Regions from separate parts of the Streptomyces mabaensis genome, predicted to be linked through region 3. Evidence: riboswitches for the same ligand, from Rfam matches in the RefSeq annotation. Region 3 holds a riboswitch; each other region holds the start of a gene.

What was found. A riboswitch is a leader RNA that binds a small molecule or an ion and turns the genes downstream of it on or off. The one in region 3 is predicted to bind cyclic di-AMP.
Positions count from the first base shown of each region.
Region 1: another riboswitch for cyclic di-AMP. It lies ahead of ACWV17_RS19420 (M23 family metallopeptidase); the one in region 3 lies ahead of ACWV17_RS07400 (transglycosylase family protein).
Region 2: another riboswitch for cyclic di-AMP. It lies ahead of ACWV17_RS06455 (M23 family metallopeptidase); the one in region 3 lies ahead of ACWV17_RS07400 (transglycosylase family protein).

Region 1 covers NZ_JBSOPZ010000020.1:52,559-59,532, forward strand. Annotated here, with positions in the region: gene ACWV17_RS19415 (PrsW family intramembrane metalloprotease) at 1-1,088, shown strand, start outside; gene ACWV17_RS19420 (M23 family metallopeptidase) at 1,097-2,113, opposite strand; cyclic di-AMP (ydaO/yuaA leader) riboswitch at 2,164-2,298, opposite strand; gene ACWV17_RS19425 (PP2C family protein-serine/threonine phosphatase) at 2,541-3,710, opposite strand; gene ACWV17_RS19430 (MerR family transcriptional regulator) at 3,793-4,542, opposite strand; tRNA gene ACWV17_RS19435 (tRNA-Met) at 4,670-4,743, opposite strand; gene ACWV17_RS19440 (antitoxin) at 4,911-5,126, shown strand; gene ACWV17_RS19445 (hypothetical protein) at 5,542-5,757, shown strand; gene ACWV17_RS19450 (hypothetical protein) at 5,780-5,908, shown strand; tRNA gene ACWV17_RS19455 (tRNA-Lys) at 6,057-6,129, opposite strand; gene ACWV17_RS19460 (FG-GAP-like repeat-containing protein) at 6,234-6,974, opposite strand, start outside.
Region 2 covers NZ_JBSOPZ010000005.1:149,318-156,291, reverse strand. Annotated here, with positions in the region: gene ACWV17_RS06470 (DNA gyrase/topoisomerase IV subunit A) at 1-65, opposite strand, end outside; gene ACWV17_RS06465 (M16 family metallopeptidase) at 308-1,675, shown strand; gene ACWV17_RS06460 (M16 family metallopeptidase) at 1,696-3,063, shown strand; cyclic di-AMP (ydaO/yuaA leader) riboswitch at 3,274-3,431, shown strand; gene ACWV17_RS06455 (M23 family metallopeptidase) at 3,445-4,239, shown strand; gene ACWV17_RS06450 (GntR family transcriptional regulator) at 4,442-5,119, shown strand; gene ACWV17_RS06445 (HPr family phosphocarrier protein) at 5,273-5,554, opposite strand; gene ACWV17_RS06440 (bifunctional acetate--CoA ligase family protein/GNAT family N-acetyltransferase) at 5,710-6,974, shown strand, end outside.
Region 3 covers NZ_JBSOPZ010000006.1:102,360-109,333, forward strand. Annotated here, with positions in the region: gene ACWV17_RS07385 (DUF501 domain-containing protein) at 1-167, opposite strand, end outside; gene ACWV17_RS07390 (FtsB family cell division protein) at 224-700, opposite strand; gene eno (phosphopyruvate hydratase) at 803-2,086, opposite strand; gene ACWV17_RS07400 (transglycosylase family protein) at 2,383-3,084, opposite strand; cyclic di-AMP (ydaO/yuaA leader) riboswitch at 3,089-3,269, opposite strand; gene ACWV17_RS07405 (transglycosylase family protein) at 3,526-4,473, opposite strand; gene ACWV17_RS07410 (cytochrome P450 family protein) at 4,586-5,839, opposite strand; gene ACWV17_RS07415 (globin domain-containing protein) at 5,900-6,974, shown strand, end outside.

The sequences.
Region 1 (6,974 bases), on a different contig from region 3:
TGGACCGGGTCGAGCCGGGCCCCTGGACAAACCTGGTCTTCGCCTTCGCGTGGGGTGCCTTCGCGGCCGCGCTCGTCGCGATAGTGGCGAACAGCTTCGCCACCCGCTGGCTCGCCATGGCCACCGCGGACCCGGCCGGCGCGGACCACCTCGGGGCCACCGTCATCGCTCCGGTCGTGGAGGAGAGCGCGAAGGCGGCCGCCGTGCTACTGGTCTTCGTCTTCCGCGGACGGGACTTCACCGGGATCGTCGACGGGGTGGTCATAGCCGGCTTCACCGCGACGGGCTTCGCCTTCACCGAGAACATCCTCTATTTGGGCAACGCGTTCGGCGAGGACCTGGAGACCGGCGGCTCGGGTCTCACCTCGATGACGGCGGCGACCTTCTTCGTCCGTATCGTCATGTCGCCCTTCGCGCACCCGCTGTTCACCGTGCTCACCGGCATCGGCTTCGGCGCCGCGGCGATGGCGGCCGAGGGTCGCCGGCCGCGCAGGATCGTTCTTCCGCTGCTGGGGCTCGGCCTCGCGATGCTGATGCACGCCCTCTGGAACGGCTCCTCGGCCTACGGCGAGCACGCCTTCTACCTCGTGTACGGGGCGTTCATGGTGCCCGTCTTCGGGCTGCTGACCTGGCTGGCGGTCTGGACCCGGCAGGGCGAACTGCGGACCGTCGCCGACGAGCTGCCCGCGTACGCGGCGGCCGGCTGGCTGGGCCCCGCCGAGCCACCGGCGCTCTCCTCGATGCGGGCCCGCGGCGTGGCCCGCGGCATGGCGGCCCGGACCGGCGGACCGGCCGCGGCACGCGCGGTCGCCGAGTACGAGGCCTTCGCGACGTCGCTGGCCTTCCTGCGGCACCGGGCCCGCCGCGGCGCGGCCGGCCCGGACTTCACCGCCCGCGAGCAGGAACTGCTGCACCACCTGTGGCAGCGGCGCGCGGTGGCGGGCCCGGCGCTGGCCCACGCGGCCCTAGCAACGGGCCGGCTGCCCGTACCGATCCCGCGCCCGCACGTCACCGTGTACGGGCACGGCCCGGGCGGCCACGGTCCGTACGGCAATCCGTACGGCGCGTACGGGCACCCCGGCCGGTAACCGCCCGCTCAGACCGTCAGGCCCTTGCCGCGCAGCCAAGCCAGCGGGTCGACCGTGTCGCCGCCCACGCGCACCTCGAGGTGCAGGTGCGGGCCGGTGACGTTGCCGGTCGCGCCGACGCGCCCGATGGTCTCGCCGTTGGTGACCTTGCCGGAGGTGACGGACATCGAGGAGAGGTGGCAGTACCAGATCTCCGTACCGTCCTCGAGCTCCAGCACGATGCGGTAGCCGTAAGACCCGGACCAGCCGGCCGACTTGATGGTGCCGCCGTGCACGGCCTTGACCGGCGTACCGGTGGGGGCGGCGAAGTCGAGGCCGGTGTGCTGGCCGGAGGACCACATCGAGCCGGACTGGCCGTAGTGCGAGGTCAGGGTGTACGAGGAGGTGGGGAGGGAGTAGCCGGCCGCCAGCTTGGCGAGTCGCTCGGCCTCCGCCTCGGCCCTGGCGGCCTCCTCCGCGGCCTTCTTCTCCGCGGCCGCCTTCGCCGCCTCGGCCTCCTGCTGCTTCTTCGCCTCCGCGGCGGCCGCCGCTTCCGCGGCCTTCTCCGCGGCCGCACGGGCCTCGGCGTCGGCGGCGTCCTGCTGGTGCTCGGCCTGGAGCAGGATGCGGGCGCGCAGCGCCTCGCCCGCGTCGGTGGTGCCCTGCTGGGCCTCCGCCGCGCTGACGCCGGCCATGGTGAGCGGGGCGTCGACGGAGGTGTCCCGGTCCTCGTCGCTGTCGTCACCGGATATCAGCGCGCCCACGCCGGGCAGCGAGGCGGCGTCCGGCAGCGAGGACGTGATCGAGTCGGGGAGGGAGATGGTGACGGCCGGCTTGTCCTGCGCGGTGGCGATGCCGCCGGCGCCGACCGCGGCGATGACGCCGACTCCGAGCACCGTGGAGCTGCGGGCGAGTCCGCCGCGCTGCTTGGCGACGCGGTGCCGGCCGCGTACGGGACGGACGGAGTCCTCAGTGGGGTTCCATTCCTCCCACGTCCCCCCTTCGACGCCGAAACCTTCGGTGCCTCCCGGAAACGACTGCGTCATGGACCGGGTTACTTCGGGGGCAGGGGTGTTGGACGCCACGGAGGCGTGCTCCTTTCCTTCCTTCTCGCCTACCGGGTTAGCTGACGGGTTCGGAGCAGGAAGGTCTCCTACGGGCCGGTTTCAGCCCGATTCACCCCAAGTTGGTGGTTCCCCGGTTCCCTTGCGGAATTCGGCGCACGCGCACGGTGCCGTCTCTTGCGACGGCTGGGACGACCGCGCTGCGTTATCGAACGTTAATAGACACCGGGGCGCTATTCCAAGCTGTTCCTGTTGATCGTTAACGCTCTCCACCGGGACTTTCCGGGACAGGAAGGGGTGATACCGGGCGAGTTGACCGCCGCTCATAAACCACCCTCACCCTGATGGTTCGTCAATTGTTATGCGGAGGGCTCCGCTTCGATTACGGAGGGTGTCCGTGCCCTTCCGGTCACGCCTGCCGGACTACCGGGACGGTGGTACGCCGGTCCGGCTGCCCCTCCAGCGGGCGGCCGACCGCGAGCAGCGCCATGTCGTCCGTCGAGCTGCCCCCGGTGTACCGCCGCACATCGGTGACGAGCGCGGTCAGCAGCGCTTCCGGCCCGGGAAAGATCCGGCCACGCAGCCGCTCCTGCGGGTCGTAGAAGACGCCAGCCCCGTCCCGCGCCTCGGACAGCCCGTCGGTGTAGAGGAGCAGCGTTGCCCCGGCCGGAAACCCGCTCTCCTCCCCGCGGTCGGGCCAGCTGGCCAGGTCGCCCATGCCGAGCGGCAGTGCCGGTTCGGCGGGCTTGAGCGTCTCCAGCGTCCCGTCGGCGTGCAGCAGCAGGGGGTCCGGATGCCCCCGGTTGACCAGCCGCAGCACGTGCCCGCCGCGCGGGATCTCCGCCAGCACGGCGGTGGTGAAACCCTCCACCGCGTCGAGGCTGTCCCGGCGGGTCCCCTCGCGTGTCAGGGCCCGCTCCAGCCGCTGCGCGACGCCTTCGAGCGAGGACTCCTGCTCGGCGGCCTCGCGGAAGGCCCCGATGAGGATGGCGACCGCCTCCACCGCGTCGAGCCCCTTGCCCCGTACGTCGCCGACGACCAGGCGTACCCCGTACGGCGTGTCCTGTACGGCATAGAGATCGCCGCCGATGAACGCGTCCGCCTGCGCCGCCTCGTACCGGGCGGCGATGTGGAGTCCGCCGATCCGGTCGGCCGGCGCGGGGAGCACGGCCCGCTGGGCCGCCTCCGCGATCCCGCGCGCGGAGGCGAGCTGTTCGCCACTGAGACGTACCACCCGGTTGGTGAGCAGCGCCAGACCGGCCACCGTCAGCACGGTGGCCAGCTCGGTCAGCGACGCCGCCTGCCACATCGTCCCGTTGTGGAGGTGCAGGGCCAGCACGGCGAGGCAGGCGGTCACGCCGGTCAGGAACGTGGTGCCGAGCGAGAACAGCGGCGCGGCGATGAGCGGCGCGGCCGAGAAGAAGGGCGACCCCGTGAACCTCGGCGGGGTGGAGAGGTCGAAGACCAGCCCGACGACGATCAGCAGCGCGGGCAGCGCACGGACGAACCGGCGCGCGGCCCTGCTCCCGATGCCTTCGTCCGGGTCCTGGTCCTCGATGTGCCCTCCTTCGTGCCCCACTCACCCAGCCTGTCCGCAGGCCACGGGGGCGGCGACCGGGCAACGGCCAACCGGGCGAGCGGGACGCGGCCGCGGCCCGGAGCTACTCGTCGGACAGGTGCCGCTCGCCGTAGATCCTCATCGCGTCGCGGACGAACGCCGCCGTACCGGCTCCGTGCTGGTCATACGTGGCGGTGAAGCGCGGGTCGGAGACGTACATCTCGCCGAGCCCGATGAAGTACGAGCGGGTCGGGGTGACCGTCCCCGACAGCCACTCGTAGTGCCGCCGCGTGATGGCCTGCACCTCGTCACTGCCGGCGGCCTTCCCCTCCTGGAGCGCCCGCGCGAAGGCCTGGGCGATGGAGACCTGCCGCTCCATGAACTCCCGCTTCTGCTCCGGGGTGAGCGAGCGCCACCAGCGGTCGCCCTCCTCATACGCCTGCCGGCCCCAGCGCTCGGTCACCTCAGGCTCGTACTGCGTGTGATCGAAGCCGTCCAGCATTTCCTCAGCCATGAGCTGTTCCCCTCTCTCGGTCTTGTGGAGAGTGGTCCGCACCGAGGCGATCTGCCGCCCGATGCGCTCGCGCTCCTGCTCCAGCAGGTCCAGGTGCGTCCGCAGGGCCGCCGCGGTGTCCCGCTGCCCCGCGAGCACCTCCGCGATGGCGGGCAGGCCGAGCCCCAGCTCACGCAGCAGCAGGATGCGCTGCAGGCGTACGAGCGCGTCCTGCCCGTAGTAGCGGTAGCCGTTGCTGCCGATACGGCTGGGCTCGAGCAGCCCGAGATCGCCGTAGTGCCGCAGCGTCCGGCTGGTGGTCCCGGCGCGCCGGGCGATTTCCTGGATCGACCACTCCATGCCCTGAACGCTAAATCTTGACGTTGCGTAAAGGTCAAGCGCTGGGGCGGGCGGGCCCGCGAACACGACTAAGCCCGGATATGACAAAGGCCCGGATCCATCAGGATCCGGGCCTCTGCCTCTTCAGTAGCGGGGACAGGATTTGAACCTGCGACCTCTGGGTTATGAGCCCAGCGAGCTACCGAGCTGCTCCACCCCGCGTCGGTAAACACAACCCTACGCCATCCGGGACGGCGCCATGACCAATTAGGCCCCGAGCGGGGATCCGGCCGCCGCCGAGGGCGGTCCGGCGCCGGGACGCGGGAATGCGGGATCGGGCGGGCGCGTCCATCCTGGGAGTCAGTGACCCCCACCAGGGAGGACGAGCCATGTCGATGCTCGACAAGCTCAAAGGCCTGATCAAGGGCCATGAGGACACTGCCAGCCAAGGCGTCGAGAAGGGCGGCGACGCCATCGACGCGAGGACGCAGGGCAGGCACCGCCGCCACGTCGACACCGCCCAGCAGAAGATGAACGACCAGCTGGGCACCACCCGCGAACCCCCCACCCCGGGCGACGACCGCCCGCCGCCGCCCCGCCCCTGACCCCGCCCCCCGCGCGCCCCGACCGGAGACCCCCGGCCGGGGCGCCGGCACGGGGTGGCCCCGGCCGGGGTGCGCGGCAACACCGGCGTACAGGGACGGCCTCCGGCAACCGGGCTGGCGCCGAGACGGCGCGCGACACCTACGCGTACGACTCCGACGGCATCACGGGGCTTCAGCCGGCGACACCGCGAAGGCCCGCGACTACTCGGGGACGGCGTACAACCCGTTCGCCTGACCGCGCGGCCGGCACAGCCAGGTCGAATCCAGGCAGTGCCGACGCGCAAAGGCCCGTGACGACGCAGCGTCAGATCCGCGTCCTTACCCGCGGCCGGGAGAGCCGACTAAGTGACCGCGATGATGCGGGTCACCGCCGGTCGTGTCAGCTCACGATCGTGGGGACTGCCGTCCAGGGTCGGTGCAGGGTCAGCCCCTCGATCAGTGCGTCAAGGACCCTGGTCGGCACGACTCGACGGTCCTGGACCGCACCGTGGACGCGATCCGGGTGGCCGGATACGAGGTGGACACCGCCCTGTGGGCCGGTCCCAATGACGAGCTGGTTGCGGTCGCCGCCTCGTGCTCGCATGCCCCGAACTGCACCATCCGGCCGATGCCGAAGCCGGAGTGGCCCTAGCCTGTGGGCAGGAGGTAAGGCCATGGCGGAATGGATTGACCCGCGCTACGCGGAACTGGTCGCGGCGTGGAATCGGACGCAGACCCCGGACTCGCGCGACCCTGAGCCCAGGCCCGTGAGGGGATTCCTCATCCCCACGCCGAAGGACTGAGCTCCCACCCGAGCCCCGGCCGCCAGCACCACGCGGCCGGGGCTTCTTCGTTCCGTGATCATTTACCCCTCGGGCCAGCAGACGCCCACTTTGTCCTCGAAAACAAGATCAGCCCCAGGCCAGAGTGATCTGACCTGGGGCTGAGCGGTAGGCCGTGTGGGACTCGAACCCACAACCAACGGATTAAAAGTCCGCTGCTCTGCCAATTGAGCTAACGGCCCTCGGCACAACACCCCAGAGCATAGCCGGACAGCTCCCCGCAGCCGATCGGGTATCCGGGGGTGTGCCCCCGGCGAGGTGCTCGCCGGGGGCACACCGGGGCGTATCAGAAGATACTCTTGTAGCTCTGCCAGTTGGTTCCGAGCAGCTTCGAGCCGCCGAACGAACCTGCCCCGTTGCCGTTGTTGCGCCACAGGTTGCCCGCCGTGTCGCGGGACACCAGGTCGGCCTTGCCATCACCGGAAAGGTCTCCGATGCCGATCACGGTGTCGCGGTTGGCGCCCCAGTCGCTGAACACCAGCACCCGGCTCCGGAACGTGCCGTTGTCACGCCCGTCGAGGCGCCAGAGCTCGTTCGAGCCGTCCTGCAGGAGCAGGTCGCCGTTGCCGTCGCCGTTGAGGTCGCCGACGCCGACGACCTTCTTGTACGCGGACCACGCAGAACTGATCTTCACGCCGGACTGCAGCCGCCCGTCAGCCCTGCTCGCGTACAGCCAGATGTCCCCGGTGCTCGCGGCCCGGCCGATCAGGTCCGGCAGCCCGTCGCCGGTGATGTCGCCGGGCGAGGTGATCACGTTGTGCACGTTCCAGCCGGCGCCGAGCGGAATGTAGGCGGAGTCGCTCTGGAGGCTGATCATTTCGCACCCGCCGTCGTAGCGGCGCAGCTCGCCGGCCGTGGTGCGCATCAGGACGTCGTTGCAGCCGTCGTCCGTCGGGTCGCCGAACGCCACGTGGGCGTTGATGCCGTTCCAGCCCCCGGACTGCTCCGCGCTCTGCCGGACCGTGCCGTCGGCCTGTCCCGCGCGCTGGTACAGGAATCCGGCGTCGCTCGTGGCGAACAGGTCGGG
Region 2 (6,974 bases), on a different contig from region 3:
TCGATGTCGAGGATCCTCTCCTCGAAATCCTCCGGTGGCGGGGTCTTCGTGCTGCGGCGGGCCATCGCTGCTGCGGCTCCTTCACCAACATGGTCTGGATCTGTCGCGACCATTGTGGACCGCTCGACTGACAACGCCGACCTCGACCCTCCCCGTTCCCTGTTCAGCGGGTGTTCCATCGCAGGAGTGATCCCCGGTAAGGGTGCTCCGGAACGGGAACTTCGCCAGGTGTCGGCACGCTTGCATACAGTGGCAGGACTGTTTCTGGTGACGCAGTCATCACGCGATCGAAGGGACGTACATGCCCATGGGTCACACGGCCACAGCGCAGGCCGGTTCCGGCGGCCTGACAGCGACCGAGCACCGCCTGGCCAACGGGCTGCGTGTGGTGCTCTCCGAGGACCACCTGACCCCGGTCGCCGCGGTCTGCCTCTGGTACGACGTCGGCTCACGGCACGAGGTCAAGGGCCGCACCGGCCTCGCCCACCTCTTCGAGCACCTGATGTTCCAGGGCTCGAAGAACGTCCCGGGCAACGGCCACTTCGAACTGGTCCAGGGTGCGGGCGGCTCGCTCAACGGCACCACCAGCTTCGAGCGCACCAACTACTTCGAGACCATGCCCGCGCACCAGCTGGAACTGGCCCTGTGGCTCGAGGCCGACCGGATGGGCTCGCTGCTCACCGCGCTCGACGACGAGTCCATGGAGAACCAGCGCGACGTCGTCAAGAACGAGCGCCGCCAGCGCTACGACAACGTCCCGTACGGCACGGCGTTCGAGAAGCTGACCGCCCTCGCGTACCCCGAGGGCCACCCGTACCACCACACGCCGATCGGCTCGATGGCCGACCTGGACGCCGCCTCCCTGGAGGACGCGCGGAACTTCTTCCGTACCTACTACGCGCCGAACAACGCGGTGCTGTCCGTCGTCGGTGACATCGACTCCGCGGCGACGCTGGCCTGGATCGAGAAGTACTTCGGCTCGATCCCCTCCCACGACGGCAAGCAGGCGCCGCGGGACGGCTCGCTGCCGGACGTCATCGGCGAGCAGCTGCGCGAGGAGATCGTGGAGGAGGTGCCGGCCCGCGCGCTGATGGCCGCCTACCGCCTCCCGCAGGACGGCAGCCGCGAGTGCGACGCCGCCGACCTGGCGCTCACCGTTCTCGGTGGCGGCGAGTCCTCCCGGCTGCACAACCGGCTGGTCCGCCGCGACCAGACGGCCGTGGCCGCCGGCTTCGGCCTGCTACGGCTGGCCGGCGCACCCTCCCTCGGCTGGCTGGACGTGAAGACGTCCGGCGGCGTCGAGGTACCGACGATCGAGGCCGCGGTCGACGACGAGCTCGCCCGCTTCGCCGCCGAGGGTCCCACGGCGGAGGAGATGGAGCGCGCCCAGGCCCAGCTGGAGCGCGAGTGGCTGGACCGGCTCTCCACGGTCGCCGGCCGCGCCGATGAACTCTGCCGGTACGCCGTGCTGTTCGGCGACCCGCAGCTCGCCCTGACCGCCGTACAGCGGGTTCTCGACATCACCGCCGAAGAGGTGCAGGCCGTGGCCGCGGCCCGGCTGCGCCCCGACAACCGGGCGGTCCTCGTGTACGAACCCGTGGCCGCGGAAGACGCGGAGGACGCGGACGACGCCGAGGGCACGAACGAGAACGGCACCGAAGGGGCGCAGCAGTGAGCGACGCAGAGATCACCAGCATGGAGTTCCACCCGCAGCCCCAGGCGGGCGAAGCCAAGCCGTGGGCCTTCCCGGCCCCCGAGCGCGCCACCCTGGACAACGGCCTGACCGTGCTCCGCTGCCACCGCCCCGGCCAGCAGGTCGTCGCGGTCGAGATCATCCTCGACGCGCCGCTGGACGCCGAGCCGGACGGCCTCGACGGTGTGGCCACGATCATGGCCCGCGCCCTGTCCGAGGGCACCGACAAGCACACCGCCGAGGAGTTCGCCGCGGAACTGGAGCGGTGCGGCGCCACGCTGGACGCGCACGCCGACCATCCGGGCGTCCGGGTCTCCCTCGAAGTGCCCGCCTCCCGGCTGCCGAAGGCCCTCGGGCTGCTCGCGGAGGCGCTGCGGGCCCCCGCGTTCGCCGACAGCGAGGTGGACCGCCTGGTGCGCAACCGGCTCGACGAGATCCCGCACGAGCTGGCCAACCCGTCCCGCCGCGCGGCCAAGCAGCTCTCCGCGGAGCTGTTCCCCGCAGACGTCCGGATGTCGCGCCCGAGGCAGGGCAGCGAGGAGACGGTCGCGCGGATCGACTCCGCGGCCGTAAGGGGCTTCTACGAGGCCTACGTTCGCCCCGCCACGACCACCGCGGTGGTCGTCGGCGACTACACCGGTACCGACCTGGACGCCGTCCTCGCCGAGACCCTGGGCGCCTGGACCGGGGGCTCCGCGCAGCCGCGCCCGGTGCCGCCGGTGACCGCCGACGACACCGGCCGCGTGGTGATCGTGGACCGCCCCGGCGCCGTGCAGACCCAGCTGTTGCTCGGCCGTATCGGCCCCGACCGGCACGACCGGGTCTGGGCGGCCCAGGTGCTGGGCACGTACTGCCTCGGCGGCACGCTCACCTCCCGGCTGGACCGCGTCCTGCGGGAGGAGAAGGGCTACACGTACGGCGTCCGGGCGTTCGGCCAGGTGCTGCGGTCCGCACCCGACGGCACGGGCGCGGCCATGCTCGCCATCAGCGGCTCGGTCGACACCCCGCACACCGGCCCGGCGCTGGAGGACCTCTGGACGGTGCTGCGCACGCTCGCCGCCGAGGGCCTCACCGACGCCGAACGCGACGTCGCCGTACAGAACTTGGTGGGTGTCGCCCCGCTGAAGTTCGAGACGGCCGCGGCCGTCGCCGGCACGCTCGCCGACCAGGTGGAGCAGCATCTGCCGGACGACTACCAGGCGCAGTTGTACGTACGGCTGGCCGAAACGGGCACGGTGGAAGCCACCGCGGCGGCCGTCAGCGCGTTCCCGGTCGACCGGCTGGTGACCGTCCTGGTGGGTGACGCGTCGCAGATCGAGGAGCCGGTGAAGGCGCTCGGCATCGGCGAAGTGACTGTTGTCACCGGCTGATCGGCCGTAAGCGGCAGTAAGACGGACAAGAGGGACCCCGGTGGCCGGCGAGCCACCGGGGTCCTCCCATATGTCCGGATTGTTGCGGAGGTTGGGTGTCTGGCCTGTGGCGTGCGCTACAAAAAACCGTGTCTGTTTGGTGATTGACAGATGAGCCGCTTAGCGTCTGTCCGGCTGTTCGTCAGATGTGAGCGTCGCACCCGCGGCACCGGGCAGCCATCGCCGAGTCCCCGTCAGGCGCGAGCCTGGGGAGCCGGGGACCCACGCAGTCCCTGGGGTGAATCGGGCCTCCTCGCCAGAGGAAGCCCGTAGGAGACCTTCCTGCTCCGAACCCGTCAGCTAACCCGGTAGGCGAGAAGGAAGGAAAGGATCAGCCTCTTCATGGCGTTCACCCGTGCCACCGGGAAGCACCGTCGTCCGAGCCGTATGACGCGCAAGAGCGCGAACATCGCAGGCATCGCCACCCTCGCCACCGCGGGCGTCGTCGGCACCCTGAGCTCGCCGGCCTTCGCCGCCGCCGAGCCGGCGGCCGCGACGGTCGAGGACACCGGCCTCAACGCCATCGTCGTCGCCGACACCCTGGCCGACCAGATCGACGCCCAGGCGCAGGCCCAGCAGCAGGCCGCCGAGGCGGCCGCCGCCAAGGCGAAGGCCGAGGCCGAGGCGAAGAAGCGGGCCGAGGAGGCCAAGCGCAAGGCCGAGGCGAAGGCCAAGGCGGAGCGCGAGGCCAAGGAGCGCGCCGCCCGTGAGGCCGAGCGCAAGCGCCTGAACAGCTATGTCTCCCCGATCGCCGGCTCGTACGTCTCCACCTCCTACCAGGCGGGCGGCGCCGCCTGGTCCTCCGGCAGCCACACCGGTGTCGACTTCCACGCGGCCTCCGGCACCACCGTGCGGGCCGTGGGCATGGGCACCGTCGTCGAGGCCGGCTGGGGCGGCGCGTACGGCAACAACGTCGTGATCAAGATGAACGACGGCACCTACACCCAGTACGGCCACCTGTCCTCCCTCTCGGTGTCCGTCGGCGAGTCCGTCACCCCGGGGCAGCAGATCGGCCTCTCCGGCTCGACGGGCAACTCGTCCGGCCCGCACCTCCACTTCGAGGCCCGGACGAGCGCCGAGTACGGCTCGGACATCGACCCGGTCGGCTACCTGCGCTCGCACGGCGTCAGCCTCTGAGGTTCCTCCACCGACAGCTTCCGAAGGCCCCGCCCCCGCGTCGGGGTCTTCGGCGTTCCCCGGCCGTTCTCCGCCAGGAACTTTGGCCAGAAGATATACCTGATTTCCCGCCCGCCGTCGGAAATTCCCGCGCGCTGCAATAGAGTCGCAGAACAGGCGTCGTCCGACCGCGTTTCGCGGGGATTAAGGCGGAGGTCCGGTCATGCGCATTCCCGCGCACTCGGTATGCACGGCAATCCGCGACGACATCGTCTCCGGTGTCTTCGAACGCGGCAGCCGACTCACCGAGGAGGTGCTCGCGCGCCGCTACGGCGTCTCGCGCGTCCCCGTCCGCGAAGCCCTGCGCACCCTGGAGTCCGAGGGCTTCGTCGTCACCCGCCGGCACGCGGGCGCCTGCGTGGCCGAGCCCACCGAGCAGGAGGCGGCCGACCTGCTGGAGATCCGGATGCTGCTGGAGCCGCTGGGCGCCGCACGGGCCGCACGGCGGCGCACCGAGGCGCATCTCAAGGTGCTGCGCGGCCTGGTGAGGCTGGGGCAGGAGCGGGCCCGCCGCGGGCAGGGCGAGGATCTGCGCTCGCTGGGCGGCTGGTTCCACGAGACGCTCGCCCAGGCCTCGGGCAGTCCCGGCCTCACGGCGCTGCTCACCCAGCTGCGGCACAAGATCGCCTGGATGTACGCGGTCGAGGCGCCCGCCCGGCCGCTGGAGTCGTGGGCGGAACACGGGGCGATCGTCGACGCGGTGGCGCGCGGTGACGCGGAGCGGGCGCGGGCACTGACGGCGCAGCACGCGGAGCGGGCGGCATCGGCGCACCGGCTGCGGCGCACCGAAAGGGTGAGGACTTCGCAACATGCCGTAAACACCGCGAGCGCTCCCCATTAACAGTTCCGCCGTATACAAAGAGGAGCTATTGGCCGGGGTTGTTTTCAGCTGCCCGAATTCTGTAGGTGCGCATTCGATTCGGGCGAAAAAGATGCGGTGAAAACGGCCGAGCCGTTTTCACCGCATCGCATCGCCGTGATGAGCCGTTCCGGCTCAGACGGTTTCCGGAAGCTCCTCGAGCCCCTCGGCGACCAGCTTTGCGAGCCGGTCGAGGGCGGCGTCCGCGCCGTCCGCGTCGGACGCGAGCACGATTTCCTCGCCGCCGTGGGCGCCGAGGCCGAGCACCGCGAGCATGGAGCCGGCGTTGACCGGGCTTCCGTCGGCCTTGGCGATCGTCACGGGGACGCCGGAGGCCGTCGCGGCGCGGACGAAGATCGAGGCGGGCCGGGCGTGCAGGCCTTCGGCCCAGCCGACGTTGACGCGGCGCTCAACCATGGTGATGCCCTTCAGGTGCTTAAGGTTGTCTAGACCAGTCTCTCATGGGGTGCGGGGTGCTCGGGTCCGGCCCTTCCGGACCGCATCCGGCCTGCCGTTCGGACTTCCTCAGACTGCCCCGCCCCGGGCGCCGCCGCGACCCGTACTCTTTCCCCATGCAGCCCCCGCCGGCCCATGACGAGCACCACGCCTACCCGGCCCACTGGGAAGCCGACGTAGTGCTGCGCGACGGCGGCACCGCGCGGATCAGGCCCATCACCACCGAGGACGCCGAACGCCTGGTCAGCTTCTACGAACAGGTGTCGGACCAGTCGAAGTACTACCGCTTCTTCGCTCCCTACCCCCGGCTCTCCGACCGTGACGTCCACCGCTTCACCCATCACGACTACGTGGACCGGGTCGGCCTCGCGGCCACCGTCGGCGGCGAGTTCATCGCCACCGTGCGCTTCGACCGGATCAACGAGGACGGCCGGCCCGCCTCCGCCCCCGCGGACGAGGCCGAGGTCGCATTCCTCGTCCAGGACGCCCACCAGGGGCGCGGGGTGGCCTCAGCGCTGCTCGAACACATCGGTGCCGTCGCGCGCGAGCGCGGCATCCGGCGGTTCGCCGCCGAGGTGCTGCCCGCCAACACCAAGATGATCAAGGTGTTCACGGATGCGGGGTACACGCAGAAGCGCAGCTTCGAGGACGGCTCCGTCCATCTCACCTTCGACCTCGAACCCACCGACCGGTCGCTGGCCGTCCAGCGCGCCCGCGAGCAGCGCGCCGAGGCCCGCTCCGTGCAGCGCCTGCTCGCGCCCGGTGCCGTCGCCGTCATCGGCGCCGGCCGCGCGCCCGGCGGTGTCGGCCGGTCCGTGCTGCGCAACCTCCTCGGCTCCGGGTTCACCGGGCGTACGTACGCCGTGAACCGCGCGCTGGAGGCCGGCGGCACGACGCTCGGCGGCGTCCCCGCGTACCGCTCCGTCGGCGAGATCGGCGAGCCCGTCGACCTCGCGGTCGTGGCCGTCCCCGCCGACCGGGTGCCCGAAGCGGTGGCCGACTGCGGCGAGCACGGCGTACAGGGGCTCGTCGTCCTGTCCGCCGGGTACGCGGAGAGCGGCGCGGAGGGCCGGGAGCGGCAGCGTGAACTGGTCCGCCAGGCGCGGTCGTACGGCATGCGCATCATCGGCCCCAACGCCTTCGGCATCATCAACACCGCGGACGACGTCCTGCTGAACGCCTCGCTGGCCCCCGAACCGCCCACGCCGGGGCGCATCGGCCTGTTCACCCAGTCCGGTGCGATCGGCATCGCCCTGCTGTCGGGGCTGCTGCGGCGGGGCGCGGGGCTGTCCTCGTTCATCTCGGCGGGCAACCGCGCCGACGTCTCCGGCAACGACTTCCTGCAGTACTGGTACGAGGACCCGGCCACCGATGTGGCTCT
Region 3 (6,974 bases):
CCGTCCTCCAGGCGCGGGGCCGTCTCGACCACGTCCGGCTGCCCGCAGGGGCAGCGGTGGGCGATGGCGCGCAGCCCGCGGGGCGGGCGGCCGAGCTGCTCCTTGAACGCGGCGATGTCCGCGTCCGTGGGCTCGGTCCGGTCGGTCTGGGGCGGGGGCGTGTCCATGCCTGGGAGAGTCTCTTCGTTCGCTGGTCGGTCTGGTCTTGGGGGTTGTTCGGGGTCTACCGGTCCGGGCGGTCGGCCTTGTCCACGCCGTCCCAGACGTTGGAGTACCAGGGCCGGTCCGCGCTGCCCTGGTCGCTGTGGTCCAGGTCCTCGGCCTCGGGGTCGATCATGGTGAAGCCGGTCTCCCCGGGACGTACGAAGTGCAGGTGCTCGCGCGCCTGCTGCTCCACGAACGCGGGGTCCTGCCAGCGGGCCTTCTGGTCGCGCAGCTCTTCCAGCCCGGCCCGGGCCCGGTCCGCCTCCCGCTGCTGCTCGGCGATCTCCGAGCGCTGGGAGACGTACTGGCGCATCGGATACGCGAGAGCCACGACCAGCGTGCAGAGCACCAGCGCGAGCAGCGCGGCCCGGCCGGTGAGCCGGCTGCGGCGGATCTGCCGCCGGGTCTGGGAGCGGTAGACGCGGGCGGCGGTCCGCTCGCCGAGCAGCCGAATCCTGGTCGCGGTGGAGAACCGGTCGCGGTCCTTTCCGGCCATGTCTCCCGCCTCCCCTGCCGTTACGCGCGTACGTCCCCGGACACGGTACGGGACCGCGGCCGGGGACGTACGTACGACTGGCTGTGCTGTTACGCCTTGCCGCTATGCGGTACGGAACCGCGGGAACGCGCTGCGGCCCGCGTACACCGCCGCGTCGTCGAGGATCTCCTCGATGCGCAGCAGCTGGTTGTACTTGGCGACGCGCTCGGAGCGGGCCGGGGCACCGGTCTTGATCTGGCCGCAGTTGGTGGCGACGGCCAGGTCGGCGATGGTGACGTCCTCGGTCTCGCCGGAGCGGTGCGACATCATGCACTTGAAGCCGCTGCGCTGGGCCAGCTCGACGGCGTCCAGGGTCTCGGTCAGCGAACCGATCTGGTTGACCTTGACGAGCAGGGCGTTCGCGGAGCCCTCCTCGATACCGCGGGCGAGGCGCTCCGGGTTGGTGACGAACAGGTCGTCGCCGACCAGCTGGACCTTGCTGCCGAGCTTGTCGGTGATGACCTTCCAGCCGGCCCAGTCGTCCTCGAACAGCGGGTCCTCGATGGAGACCAGCGGGTACGCGGAGACGAGCTCCTCGTAGTACTCGGTCATCTCGGCGGCCGAGCGGGACTTGCCCTCGAACTCGTACGAGCCGTCCTTGTAGAACTCGGAGGCCGCGCAATCGAGCGCGAGCGCGATGTCCTTGCCGGGCGCGTAGCCGGCCTGCTTGATGGCCTCGAGGATGAGGTCGAGCGCCTCGCGGTTGGAGCCGAGGTTCGGCGCGAAGCCGCCCTCGTCGCCGAGACCGGTGGAGAGCCCCTTCTCCTTCAGGACCTTCTTCAGGGTGTGGTAAACCTCGGTGCCCCAGCGCAGGGCCTCGGAGAAGGACTCGGCGCCGATCGGCGCGATCATGAACTCCTGGATGTCCACGTTGGAGTCGGCGTGCGAGCCGCCGTTCAGGATGTTCATCATCGGGACGGGCAGCAGGTGCGCGTTCGGGCCGCCGAGGTAGCGGAAGAGCGGCAGGTCGGACGCCTCGGAGGCGGCGTGCGCGACGGCGAGGGAGACGCCGAGGATGGCGTTGGCGCCGAGCGAGGACTTGTCCGGGGTGGCGTCCAGGTCGAACATCGCCTGGTCGATCAGGCGCTGCTCGGTGGCGTCGTACCCGACCAGCTCGGGGCCGATCTGCTCGATGACGGCGAGGACGGCCTTCTCGACGCCCTTGCCCTGGTAGCGGTTCGGGTCACCGTCGCGGAGCTCGAGGGCCTCGAACGCACCGGTGGATGCACCGGACGGAACTGCAGCACGACCCGTGCTGCCGTCGTCGAGGCCGACCTCGACCTCGACCGTGGGGTTGCCTCGGGAGTCCAGGATTTCCCGGGCTACGACGACGTCGATGGACGGCACGAGCATCTCCTTCTGGGATGTGACGCTATGGGTGCAGGGTCTCTTTGGCCTTGCGGCAAGAGCCTAACCGGCTGCGGGGCATCCACCGGCCTACCGCCCGGACCCTGGGACGAAAACAGGCCCGAATACCCGCGGGCCGGGACATAAGCACCGCGCGGTACTGGACGGTAATCGCGACGGCAGAAAGCCCCGGCCCGGCGCGCACGGGGGAGAGCGCGCCGGGCCGGGGCGGTTTCGGGGGGACCGGCTTCCGCCGAGGCCGGTCCCGGGCAGGCCCTAAGGCCGCGGGGCCGGGGTCAGCGGAGGTGGAGCTGCTGGCCCGGGTAGATGACGTCGGCGTCCTCGACGACGTCCTTGTTCAGCTCGAACAGCTTCTGCCAGCCGCCCTTGACCTTCTCGGTCTCAGCGATCTTGGCGAGGGTGTCGCCGGCCTTCACCTTGTACTCGCCGTCGCCCTTCTTGAAGGACTTGGCGGCCTTGGGGGCCTCGGCACGCGCCTCGGACCGGCTGGCCTTGGCAGGCTCGGTGCGCTTCTCGGCCTTCTTCGCGGCCTTCGGCTGGGCGGCCTTCGGCTTCTCGGCCGGCTTGGCGGCGGAGCCGGTGTCGACGCCCGGGTCGACACCGTCGTTGGTCAGGTTGCCGGCGCCGGCGCAGGCCCAGGCACCCGGACCCTGCATGTCGAGGAGTACCTCGGCGGTGGCGATCTGCTGGCTCTTGCTGGCCAGGTCGGCACGGGGGGCGTACTTCGTACCGCCGGCGGCCGCCCAGCTGGACTGCGAGAACTGCAGGCCGCCGTAGTAGCCGTTGCCGGTGTTGATGGACCAGTTGCCGCCGGACTCGCACTGGGCGACCTTGTCCCAGGTCGCGACGGAGGCGGCGGACGCCGAGGTGGCGCCCATCAGCGGCACGGCGACGGCCGCACCCGTGACACCGGCGAGCGTGGCGATGCGGGTGGCCTTGGACGGGCGGCGGTGTTTGCCCTTGCCGGAAAGCAGCATGGAGTGATCCCCTCACCGACGCCTACGAGGTGAGCTGTCGGGTTCGGGCCAAGTGAGTTGCCCGGCCGCGCGTCGTGGCGCGCGACTTCACCCCAGCCGGTCGGCTGCCGTTGTCTCAACGGCCGCGCCCGGCACTTACCTTGGGTCCCCCGCTCCTGCCAACGGCGCTTACGCGACGACTACTTCCTTCGCCCGTCGGCAGGATTCGGCGTGACGGTCGAAAGGAGCCCGCGGTGCGAGCGGTTCAGACCGTAGACACAGGCCTCCCCGATGTTCAATGCCGAACATCGGGGAGAAAACGCCCATACCCTCCCCCGCGAATCCGTCATTTCCGCAGGTGAGAGGCAAAAGTGCGGGACCGGGCGGACGAGACGGGCCAGTTGGGCGGAAGAGATTCATGTCTCACTTGAGCAAACTAGGACATTAAGTCCCGAACTACCCCTACTTTTGCCCCAGATCGAGGCTCTGGCCGGGGAGGATGAGGTCCGGCTCGACACCGATGACCTGCTCGTTGGCCTCGTAGATCGCGGACCATCCGCCCGCTACGTTCTGCTTGTCCGCGATGTCCCACAGGTTGTCGCCCGGACGGACGGTGTACGCACCCGCTTCCGCCGCAGCACCGTCGCGCGCCGCGTCGTCGCCGCGCGAGGCGTGCCGCCCAGTCTCGCGGTCGGCCGCGGGCGTGCCCGGCTCGGCCGCCTCGGCGCTCTCCGCCGTCTCGCCGGGGGCCGGTTCGCCCCGGTGCTTGCCGGCGCCGGGAGTTGCCGCGGCGTCCGCAGGGGCGGACGCGGCGGGTGACGCGGTGTCCGACTGGCCCGACTGGCCCGGCTTGTCCGCCTTGGGGGCGTTCGTTCCCGCGGGAGCCGTCGGCGTCGCGGGGGCGGCGGGTGCGGCGGGTGCGGTGGGCAGCAGGGAGGGGGTGTCCACCGGAGTGGACTCGGAGGGCCGCACCGGGGCGGGGCCGACCGACATGTCCCCCGTCGGCAGACCCGGGTCGACATCGGCGATCAGGCCGCCCTTGGCCAGTCCCGCGGGGCCGGCGCAGCTCGGCCAGGCCTGCGGGCCCTGCGCGGCGAGCACCTTCTCCGCGACGGCGATCTGCTGGGAGCGGCTGGCGAGGTCCGCCTGCGGCGCGTACGACAGCCCGCCGAACTGCTCCCAGGTCTCCTGGCTGAACTGAAGCCCGCCGTAGTACCCGTTGCCCAGGTCCGCGCTCCAAGTGCCGCCGCTCTCGCACTCAGCGACGCGGTCCCAGGTGGAGGCTTCCGCCGCGCTGGCACCGGTGGCGCCGAGCAGCGGGATCGCGATGGCGGAGCCGGTGACTCCGGCCGCGACGACAAGAGCGGGGGCTTGGCGGGGGCGCCGGTGGCGGCCGTTCCCGGAGCGCATGCGGTGGCCTTCCGTGTGACGGGTGAGACGACGGTGAACGTAGCGGTACTCGAACGCTTGTCACAAGTCGATGCAGCGGAGATCACGTGAAGGTCACGCGCGTGACCGTGTGTCACCTTGCGGAGGGGGTGAACTCCACCGGCAGGGTGCGCAGTCCGCGCATGATGAGCCCGCCCCGCCACCGCAAATCGGCAGGATCCGCCGCGAGCCGCAGGTCAGGAAGGCGGCGCAGCAGCGTCGCGAGGGCCGTCCGCCCCTCCAGCCGGGCCAGCGGCGCGCCCAGGCAGTAGTGGATGCCGTGTCCGTATCCGAGATGCGGATTGTCACGCCGGGTGAGGTCCAGCACATCGGGCTGCTCGAACCGCTCGGGGTCCCGGTCCGCCGCCGCGAGTACGACCAGTACGGGGTCCCCAGCAGCCACCGCCTGCCCGCCGAGCGTCAGCGGCTCGGTCGCGAAACGCCAGGTCGCCAGCTCCACCGGCCCGTCGTAGCGCAGCAGTTCCTCGACACCGGTGGCCAGCAGCCCCGTCTCGCCGGCGGCCAGGGAGATCTGGAGCCGCTCGCGCTGCTCCGGGTGCCGCAACAGGGCGTAAACCCCGTTCCCGATCAGATTGACCGTCGTCTCGAAACCGGCGAAGAGCAGGATGAAAGCCATCGCGGCGGCCTCGTTCTCGGTGAGGTGCTCGCCGTGGTCGCTCGCCCGGATCAGACCCGAAATCAGATCCTCGCCCGGCTCCTCCCGTTTGCGGTGAATCAGCTCGGCGAGATAGTTCCGCATCTGCTTCACGGACCGTGCCACCCCGCCCCGCGGCCCGCCGCCGTGTCGGATCATCATTCCCGCCCAGTCGCGGAAGTCGTCCTGGTCCTCGCGCGGTACGCCCAACATGTCGCAGATGGCGTAGATGGGCAGCGGGAAGGCGAACTCGTGGATGAGGTCCGCGGAACCCTTGCCTACGAAATCGTCAATCAGTCGGTCCGTCAGTTCCTGGACCCGCGGCGCGAACTCCGCCACCCGGCCCGGCGTGAACGCCTTCGACACCAGCCGCCGCAGCCGGGTGTGGTCCGGCGGGTCGATGTTCAGCAGATGCGTCATCAGCTCGGCCTTGCGCTCCCCGGGGATCCCCGTCCTGCCCTTGGCATGCGCGGGCCCCGCGTGGTGCACCGGGTTCTTGCTGAGCCGCTGGTCGGCGAGCGCCTGCCGGGCATCCGCGTACCGGGTCACCAGCCAGGCCTCGACCCCGCTGGGCAGCGCGGTCCGGTGGACGGGCGCGTGCTCGCGCAGCCACGCGTACGCCGGATAGGGGTCGGTCGCGAACTCCCAGCTGAACAGGGCGGGTGTGGGGCCGGCGGCGGTCTCGTCATGCACGGCCTCGACAGTATCTTCGGCACTGTGGATGTGAAGAATTTGAGAAGTAATTTCGCGGCCGTGGAGCGACGGGCCGAGTTCGCCGTCACGTACTTCTACTCGCATCTGTTCTGGCACAACCCGGGCGTCCGCCCGCTGTTCCCGGACGACATCGAGGGCATGGAACGGCAGCGGGACCGGCTGTTCGCCGCTCTCACCCATGTCGTCACGCACATCGAGGACGCGTCGCTCCCCCGCTATCTGAGGGACCTCGGGCGCGACCACCGCAAGTTCCTCCCCGCACCCGAGCACTACGCCGCCGTCGGGGACAGTCTGCTCGCCGCCCTCGCCAAGGCGGCCGGCTCCGCCTGGACACCCGAGGCGGAGAAGGCGTGGGCCGAGGCGTACGCGATGATCGCCGACGCGATGATGGCGGGCGCCGAGGAGGCCGAGCGGGCCGGCGAGCCGCCCTGGTGGGACGCCGAGGTGATCCGGCACCTGCGCTACGACGACGACATCGCCGTACTCACCCTCCGCCCCGAGGTGCCGCTGCCGTACACGCCCGGCCAGTACGTGAGCGTCAGCAGCGCGCGGGTGCCGACGACCTGGCGGACGTACTCGATAGCCAACGCACCGCGCGCGGACCTCACCCTCGATCTGCACATCAGCCGGGTGGAGGGCGGCCGGCTCAGCCCGGTCCTCGTGCGGGAGCTGCGCGAGGGCGAGGTGCTACGGCTCGGGGCGGCGGGCGGAGCGATGACCCTGCGGACGGATCCGGTGCGCCCGGTCACCCTCATCGCGGCCGGCACCGGCTGGTCGCCCGTCAGGGCCATGATCGAGGAGCTCGCGCGCCGGCCCACCCAGCCGGAGGTGCGGCTCTTCGCCGTCGCCCGTGACGCCGCGTACCTCTACGACCGGCCGGCGATCGACGCCTTCCACCAGGAGTGCCCCTGGCTGAGCGTCAGCTACATCACCCCCGCGCCGGGCCGTCCCGGGAGCGAGGCCACCGGTCGGCTGGCGACCGCCCTGGCCACCCGCGTGAACTGGGCGGCACAGGACGTCTACCTCAGCGGCCCGGCCGGCTTCATCGACGAGATCGCCGAGGTCCTGGCCGGGCTGGGCGCCGACGAGGCCCGGATCTTCCACGACTCGGTGC